Regions from separate parts of the Salinactinospora qingdaonensis genome, predicted to be linked through region 1. Evidence: predicted binding sites of a transcription regulator. Region 1 holds the regulator's gene; the other holds the start of a gene.

The links. Region 1 encodes LexA, which represses DNA repair genes until DNA is damaged. Its sites were predicted from a motif close to TCGAACANNTGTTCGA; they were not measured.
Region 2: a site for LexA is predicted at 2,562-2,577, ahead of ruvC (crossover junction endodeoxyribonuclease RuvC). Genes of this name have one in related genera too.

What each region holds. Positions count from the first base shown of each region.
Region 1 is NZ_BAABDD010000001.1:89,393-93,785, reverse strand. It holds gene ABD848_RS00380 (hypothetical protein) at 30-623, shown strand; gene ABD848_RS00375 (alpha/beta hydrolase) at 662-1,741, opposite strand; gene lexA (transcriptional repressor LexA) at 1,844-2,626, opposite strand; gene ABD848_RS00365 (LysM peptidoglycan-binding domain-containing protein) at 3,084-3,491, shown strand; gene nrdR (transcriptional regulator NrdR) at 3,920-4,378, shown strand.
Region 2 is NZ_BAABDD010000011.1:39,158-43,550, forward strand. It holds gene ruvB (Holliday junction branch migration DNA helicase RuvB) at 229-1,296, opposite strand; gene ruvA (Holliday junction branch migration protein RuvA) at 1,321-1,941, opposite strand; gene ruvC (crossover junction endodeoxyribonuclease RuvC) at 1,944-2,510, opposite strand; gene ABD848_RS13445 (DUF4282 domain-containing protein) at 2,847-3,170, opposite strand; gene ABD848_RS13450 (YebC/PmpR family DNA-binding transcriptional regulator) at 3,908-4,393, opposite strand, start outside.

The DNA.
Region 1 (4,393 bases):
GCAACCGTGGTTGCACGATCGTGATGATCGTGGCCGTTGCTGTAGCGGGAGTGATCCTGATCGCCTTCGTCGTGGGCGTGGGGTTGCTGATCGAGAGCGGACGCAGTTCCGGTCACGTCTACAGCGCGCTGCCGGAGTGCTCAGTTGTCGAGGGCGAGGCCCTGGGCCGACTGGTTCCCCGGCACGACCGGGTGATCGATGAGAAACTGACGGCCTCGACCGACCCGCAGGCCCCGCAGTCGTGGGAGGCGCGCCAGTGCCAGTGGAGCACCCCCAAGGACAGCCGCCGGGTCCCCTCCGACGCCCTCGTCCTGCTCTCCCGCTACGAGGATCAGTTCGGGATCTCGGGGCAAGATGCCGCTTCCCAAGATCTAGCGCAGCGATCCGAGCAGTTCGACACTTCGGCGCTGGATGACCTGGGAGATGAAGCTCTCACCTGGTATGACTCGCAAAACGAGGCTGGGTGTGTGGGCACACGGCTATCCAACCTGGTGTTCTCGATCTGCTACACCTCGGCTACCAACTACTACTACACCGAGACTCTGCCCCCCGATGAGGCCATCGCTGAGGCGGAGAAGCTGACCCGCGAGGTCGTTGCCACGGTGCGCGACAGCGGCTCTTGAGCGCCGATGTGACCCGGCCTCTCGCGCGCCGGGTCACATCACAGGCTCTCGTTGAGGAACCGCCTGACCGCGGGGGCGACGTCGGGGGAGAAGGGACGGTCCTCATCGAGCACAGCGGCGCCGGGGGAGTCGTCGTACATGCGCAGGATGTGGTCGGCGCCTTCGAGATCGACTCGCCGCGCGTTGGACAACCCTGTCATGAGCCGGTCAACTTCGGATTCGGTGACCTGGGAGTCGGCTGTTCCCCACAGCACGAGAGAGTTCACCTCCGAGGGCACCTGCTGCGCTAGGCGTACGGGGTCCATGGCGTCGATCTGGCGCAGGAACGGTGCGACGCTGGGGTTGAACAGCGGCTCGATCTGCGGAGGAAGGTCCTCGGGCAGCGACTCTCCGGCGCGGAGGCGCGCAACCGAGTACCGGGTGTCAGAGAGCCACTTCGTCGCCGTGGGGGCGTCCAGTGCTCCCTGGCTTTCGGCGGTGCGGATTCGTTCGGTCAGTTGGCGATCGATGAGGTCGAGGTAGCGGTCGCCGACCGGTGCGACGAGGATGAGCCCGGTGGGCGGGTGCTCGTCGATGACGTGGGTAGAGCGCAGCGCGAAGATGCTGCCCTCGCTGTGTCCGACCACCAGCAGCCGGGAGGTGTCGATTTCGGGTTGGGAGGCGAGGCGGGCGTAGGCGTGGATCATCTCGCTCTCGAACACGTCGTAGCCGACCGGCTCGTCGGGGGAGCGAGAGGCGTGGCCGGTTTCGCCGGAGCCGAGTTTGTCGTAGCGCAGTGAGGCCACGCCCGCCTGCGCCAGGACCCGCGCGAGGTTGGCGTTGGTGTCGGCGTTGGGGCGGGCCTCGCTGTTGCCGTCGCGGTCGGTGGGGCCACTGCCGGAGATGATCAGCGCGCCGGGAAGCGGGCCGTCGGCGTTGTCGGGAACGGCGAAGGTTCCGTGCAGCGTGTCCGGGCCGCTGGTGAAAGTGATGTCGTGTTCGGTTACCGCGGGCGCCGGAGCGGGGGAGGTGGTCTGGGACGGCGGGTCTCCCTGTGGCGCGCAGCCGGTCACGAACAGAGCGAGACAGCCCAGAGCCAGGACGAGGCAGCGGCGTATTACGGCCAGAGAGCGCGACATGTCCCCTACCGTAGTCCGCGCTGGAGCCACCCGTTGCGGCGCCACTGTCTCGGGCTGATTCGCCCTGAGGTCACGGGAGTGTGCCGAATTGAAGCGAAGGCGTTACACCTTGCGCAGTACCGCGACGACCTTGCCGAGAATGGTCGCCTGGTCGCCGCTGATGGGCTGGTACTCCTCGTTGCGTGGCAGCAGCCAGACATGGTCGCCGTCGCGTTTGAACGCCTTGACCGTGGCCTCGTCATCGATGAGGGCGGCCACGATGTCGCCGTTGTTGGCCTCGGGCTGTTGACGGACAACGACCAGGTCACCGTCGTTGATGGCGGCTTCGACCATGGAGTCGCCGACCACGTTGAGCATGAACAGCCGGCCCTCGCCCACAAGCTGCTTGGGCAGCGTGAAGACGTCCTCGACGGACTCCTCGGCCAGCACCGGCCCGCCGGCGGCGATGCGCCCCAGCACGGGAACGTCGGTCGAGCGCTCGGCATCGGCGGCGTGATCGAAGTGCAACTCGTCCCATGAGCGCACGGGGGGCTGGCCCGGAATGCGAATTTCCACCGCACGTGGGCGGTTCTGATCGCGGTGCAGGTAGCCCTTACGTTGCAACACCTTCAATTGGTGCGCGACACTAGAAGGGCTCGACAGCCCCACCGCGTCACCGATCTCCCGGATGGACGGCGGGTAGCCACGTTGCTGCACGTAACGATGGATGACGTTCAGGACACTCTGCTGACGATCCGTGAGTTTCGGAGTGGCGTCCGACTGTGTCGTTGAGGTCTGCTCGGCGTCGGTCCCCCCCGCGCCGATATCAGTGGCAGTGGGCCGGAGTGCGGTGACGGCCTTTCCACCCGTGTGAGGTTCCTGCGTCACGTGGTTCTCCTCCGGCACGTCCGGCCTCCTCGGCGGGTCGGTGTGGGGTGTCAGGCGTCCACCGCCATCGGCGGTGTGACAGCGGTATCTCGATGCGATGTCGTGCGCGCGACGAGGTCGGTGTATCGCAAGTACAGCGTGTCCAAGGTTAGTGCCCTAACAGAGCGATATCAAACAAACGTTCGAGATGGTGCTGAAAAATTCGTCAGGATACGGTAGTAATCGAACGTCAGTTCTATTGGGTTCGCGTTCAAAGGTGAAGACAGTGTGTACAGTCGGATCTGCGTCCGCGGCTGCCGCCGTGCCCGAGGCACCGTTGCCCCCAAAAAACCTAGGCCCCGGTCATGATCCCGCTGGGGCGGATCGTCGCTCGCCGTCACACGCCCAGCGTTCCGTGCTGCGGGTGGTTCACTCCGCGCCCGAGACCGAGGTTTACGACTGGTCCGTTGACGTCCCCGAGTGGGCGGGAGGAGCCGTGAGCACCCCCAGCGGCGGTTCGTCCGCCACAATCCTGCCCTCCGTCGAAGGGCTGCCCGATCTCTCCGCGCCTCCTTCCCCTCCCCGCGGTCCGCGGTTGACCCGTCGCGGTCGTCTCGTGCTCGTCAGCGCGCTGGCTACCGCGCTCACGGCGGGCTTCGCGCTCACGGTGGTGCTGACCATGGCGCTTGGGACCTCCGCGGCCGGAGCCTCCACCGAGTCAGATGAGCTCGACACCTCATCGTCGACGATCGTGGTCGAAGACGGTGACACGTTGTGGGAGATCGCGCAGCGAATACGCCCCAACCACGACCCCCGCAGCACGGTTTACGAGCTCGTCGAGATCAACGACCTCAGCGACACCAGAATCGACCCGGGCCAAGTGCTGCTACTGCCCTCCTCCTGACCTCAGCCCCGGCGGCATCGCATCGGTGTGGCGCCGCGCGATGGCCGGCACCCATGCGACATGGGACAGCAGAGGTTGCCCTCCCACCCCCCTCGCGCTCGTGGGAAGTTTCACCTGGGCGGCCTAAGCCGACACGCTCAGGCGCGCCGCCTCGCCAAACCTGCCTGACTCCGCCATGATGACCTGCACTTCAACCGCGACGACCGGTGGTTTCCGGCGGCCGACGGCTCGACAGTGAAGGTAATTTCCCCACAATATCTAGTGGGCTACTGGAACAACCCACCCAGAAATTGTGCTTTAGTGGGTGGCAGATCAAACGTTCGCCATTGCCGCCACGGCGGAGGGCCGGCGCGCCCGCCGGCCGCCTCCGCCGTTGGGGCCAGCGACGGGGAAGCCAGCCATGCGCACACGGGGGGAGGCGTGCCAGCGTGCACTGTCCGTTCTGCCGCCACCCTGACACGCGGGTGATCGACAGCCGCTCCACCGACGACGGCGCGGCCATCCGGCGCCGACGCTCCTGTGCGGAGTGCGGGCGGCGTTTCACCACCCAAGAGACTGTGCTGCTTATGGTCGCCAAACGGTCTGGCGTGACCGAGCCGTTCTCGCGCGCCAAGATCATCGCCGGCGTGCGCCGCGCCTGTCAGGGACGTCCCGTCTCTGAGGATGCGCTCGCTCTCTTGGGCCAGCGGGTCGAAGAGTCGATTCGAGGCCGGGGGAGCGCCGAGGTACCCGCCCACGAGGTCGGACTGGCCATCCTCGGGCCGCTGCGCGACCTCGACGAGGTGGCCTACCTGCGCTTCGCCTCGGTGTATCGCAACTTCGCGTCGCTGGAGGACTTCGAACGCGAGATCGCCGGCCTGCGGGCCGAGCGTGACGGGCCGGCCTAGCCGGTCTCCATCGGC
Region 2 (4,393 bases), on a different contig from region 1:
GCGCGGTCGGCATGCGCCACTGCGCCGAACGGGCCGACCGCCGGTCACGGCATGCGCAGTCTAGATTCACGCGCGCGCCCCGAACAATCGCGAGGCTCCCGCCTGAGGTTGTCCCTCCAGCTTATGCTGCCGCTGTAACAACGGTGAGCTGCGAACCCCCAGAGGTTAACGGTTCGGTGTCTGTTGTCCCACTCTCACGTCAACGCGCTCGGCACACCCCGCGGCCCCCTACTGATCCGTCGTGGGTTGACCCGCTTCATCGAACAAGCTCGCCACCCCGAAAGCGGCATCGGGCGGCGGCGTCAGCCCCATGTGCGACCACGCCTCGGGGGTGGCCACCCGGCCGCGCGGGGTGCGGGCGATGAAGCCCGAGCGCACCAGGAACGGTTCGGCCACCGACTCCACAGTCTCGGACTCCTCCCCCACCGACACCGCGAGCGTGGACAGTCCCACCGGGCCACCGCGGAACCGGCGCAGCAGCGCGTACAGCACGGCCCGGTCGAGACGATCCAGCCCCTGCTGGTCGACTTCGTAGAGCTGTAGCGCGGCCTGGGCCACCTCCAGCGACAGCTCACCGTTGCCGTGAACCTCGGCGTAGTCGCGCACCCGGCGCAGCAGCCGGTTGGCGATACGCGGCGTGCCGCGGGATCGCCCCGCCACCTCCCTGGCCGCCTCCGGATGCAGATCGACCCCGAGAAGCCCCGCCGAACGGTTGAGGATCGTCTCCAACTCCTCGGGATGGTAAAAGTCCATGTGTGCGACGAAACCGAAACGGTCCCGCAGCGGCGGCGGCAACAGTCCCGCCCGCGTGGTCGCGCCTACAAGCGTGAAGGGGGCGATGTCGAGCGGGATGGCCGTGGCCCCGGGCCCCTTGCCCACCATGACGTCGACCCGGAAATCCTCCATGGCGACATAGAGCATCTCCTCAGCCGGTCGCGCCATGCGGTGGATTTCGTCGAGGAAGAGCACCTCACCCTCGTGCAGCGTCGACAGCACCGCCGCCAGGTCCCCGGAGCGCTCAATGGCCGGCCCTGAGGTGATGCGCAGCGAGGCCCCCAGTTCGGCGGCGATGATCATCGCCAGTGTCGTCTTGCCCAACCCCGGCGGCCCCGACATCAGCACGTGGTCTGGCGTGCGCCCGCGGCGCTGGGCGCTGCGCAACACCAGGGAAAGCTGTTCGCGCACCCGCCGCTGTCCTACGAAGTCCTCCAGGCGCTTGGGCCGCAGCGCGCCTTCGATGGCGCGGTCGTCCCCATCGGCGTCAGGGGAGACGAGCTCGCGCTCGTGCTCACTCATGACTGTTCGCGCCTCCTGTCAGCATCAGGCTCGGCTCAGTTTGCGCAGCGCGCTGCGCAGCAGGACCGAGACGTCGGTCTCCTCGCCCGCGTCGGCGGCCACAGCCGAGGCCGCAGCCTCGGCGTCCTTGGTGGACCAGCCCAGGTTGACCAGACCGGCCACCACCTGGGGGCGCCAGGCGGCGTTGGCACCGAACACCGGCGCGGCAGCGCCCTCCTCCTCGGTGGCAGCGGGCTCCTCGGCGGGCGGTCCCAGCTTGTCGCGCAACTCCAACACGATGCGTTGGGCGCCCTTGCGACCGATGCCGGGAACGCGGGTCAGCGCCCCCGTATCCTCTGCGGCGACAGCGCGGCGCAGCGTGTCGGGGGTCAACACGGCGAGGACGGCCAGCGCCAACCGCGGCCCCACCCCACTGGCCAACTGCACGCGCTCGAAGACGTCGCGCTCGTCATCGTCGGCGAACCCGTAGAGCGTAAGCGAGTCCTCCCGCACGACCAGCGACGTGGCGACCGTTGCGGTCTCGCCCACCTGGAGCCCCGCCAGGGTGGCCGGTGTGCACCGCACCGTCATGCCGACCCCTCCGACCTCGATGACGGCGGACTCGGCACCACGGGCGGCGACTCGGCCGCTGAGAAAAGCGATCACGGTTACTTGTGCCTCCCCTGTCCATAGTGCCGGGCAGCGCGGGCCGACTCGACCTTACGGGCGAACTCTTCTTGGGCTTTGGCCACCCGGGCGTGCGCGCCGCCGCGCCAGATGTGGCAGATGGCCAGGGCCACCGCGTCGGCGGCGTCGGCGGGCCGGGGCGGGCCGTCGAGCCTGAGCAGTCGGGTCACCATTCCCCCTACCTGGGTCTTATCGGCCCGACCGCTCCCGGAGATGGCGGCCTTGACCTCACTGGGGGTGTGCAGCGCCACCGGCAGCTCGCGGCGGGCCGCGCACGTCATGGCCACGGCCGCGGCCTGGGCGGTGCCCATGACGGTACTGAGATTGTGCTGGGCGAAGACGCGCTCGACGGCGACAGCGGTGGGACGGTAGGTGTCAAGCCACTCCTCTAGCCCCTGCTCGATGCCGAGCAGGCGACGCGGCAACTCCTCCTCGGCTGGGGTCCGCACCACACCGGCGGCCACGAATGCCAAGGGCTGGCCGATGGCTCCGTCGACGACGCCTATGCCGCACCGGGTCAGTCCCGGATCGACTCCCAGCACCCGCACTCGCTCGTCTCCCGTCCTTTCGGCTGCACCCCGGGCCGCACCTGACTGACCTCGAACGCCCGTTCGCGAAAGCCTATCCGGCAGCGCTGTCACGTGGGACACGTCGGCGCGCCACCGCCGGATCACGGCGGACCGTTTTCCGAATCGTCTTCGGCCGATGGGGTGGTGCCTCCGGCAACCGGGAGGGCGAGAGACGACAGGCGCAGGGGCGAGGCGCGGGAATCGGCCCGACGCCCTGCCCTGGCCGGTGGAAAAGCCGTCGAGACAGGCAGCCGAAACGGCGCGGTTCGACCGGTGAGGACGCTGCGCGCCCCCACCGGCGTACGGCGCTGGGGGCTAGAAACCGCCGCGTTCCCGCATGGCGCGCAGATCCTCACCGATCTTGAAGATGACGATCAGCAGTTCCATCCAGATCCGCAACAGGATCAGATAGATCATGCCCAAGATGGGGGTCGCGACGAGCAACACGATGCCCATCCCTGGCGTGTCGCCCATGACCACGAACGCGCTGACTAGGGATATCAACGTGCTCAAAGCGACGGCGACCATACCGAGCACGTAGAGAACCTTGATGACTTTCGACGTCACGAAATAGTCGAAGTTGAAGTCGAAGAGCGCACCGAAGAACCCCTTGTCGGGGGGCGAGGGGTACCCGCCCATGCCAAGAGGAGGGCCGGGCGGCGGCCCCGGCGGGGGCGGCCCCTGCGGCGGGGGGCCTTGGGGTGGCATCCCCGGGGGAGGCATCCCGTGCGGCGGCTGATTGTAAGGGGGCTGCTGGCCGGGGTCCGGCGGGTAAGGGGTAGCCATAAATCTCGTTTTCTAACGTCAAAAGGCACGGAACGTCGGGGGAATCGTACCGCCGGTCGCTGTGCCTGTAGCGCCCCAACAAAACCTGGCAGCCGGCCTGGCAGGCAGCCGGTGACGCTGCCGCCGCAGGCGCACTGCGGCCAACGCAGTCAGCACAGCCAAGGAAAGGAGGGCGAGAGGTCCAGCTCGCTGGGACCCGGCTCTGGGAGCTGGAGCGGCCGTCGTCAAAGAGAAGGCGAGAACGGCGACAGTTGGGCGAGCCCCGCAGCCCGAAGCAACACCGTTTCACCGACCGCCCGCGGTCCTGCGCTGCGGCTCACCCCGCTGCCTGCTAGCACCCCCAGCGCCAGCGTCCGGAACGGAGGCTGCCTAGGGGTGTCACGTCGGGTGTGGGGTGGGTGGTGGCGTTTCCCGCCGCTCGTCCCTCGCCCCGAAGCCACGCCGCATCGCAGGCTTCCGCGTACGCGGGAAGGACGGGAAGGATAGGTGGGGCAGTCCCGTGTGAACAGCGAAAGACGCCCGGTGCCGTGGCGCTCGCACAGGGCTCGTGCCTCGGTCACCGCACCGGGCGCGCAGCGCTCACAACAGCGCTAGCCGATCTTTTCCATCACCTCGTCGGAGATGTCGGCGTTGGTGTAGACGTTCTGGACGTCGTCGGCGTCCTCAAGGACATCGACGATGCGCATAACCTTCTTCGCGGTCTCCTCCTCCAACGGGACCTCCATGCTGGGAAGGAAGTTCACCTCGGCGGAGTCGTACTCCACGCCGTTTTCGCGCAGCGCGGCGGTAACGGCGCTGAGATCCGTGGCTTCGGAGATGATCTCGAAGGTCTCCCCCAGGTCGTTGACGTCCTCGGCGCCGGCGTCGGCCACCGCGAGCATGATGTCGTCCTCGGTGGCGTTGTCCTTGGGCACCAACACGACGCCCTTACGGTTGAACAGATAGGTCACCGAGCCGGCGTCGCCCATGGAGCCGCCGTTGCGGGTGACAGCCGAACGGACGTCGGAGGCGGCGCGGTTGCGGTTGTCGGTGACACACTCCACCAGTAGGGCCACCCCGCCGGGCGCGTAGCCCTC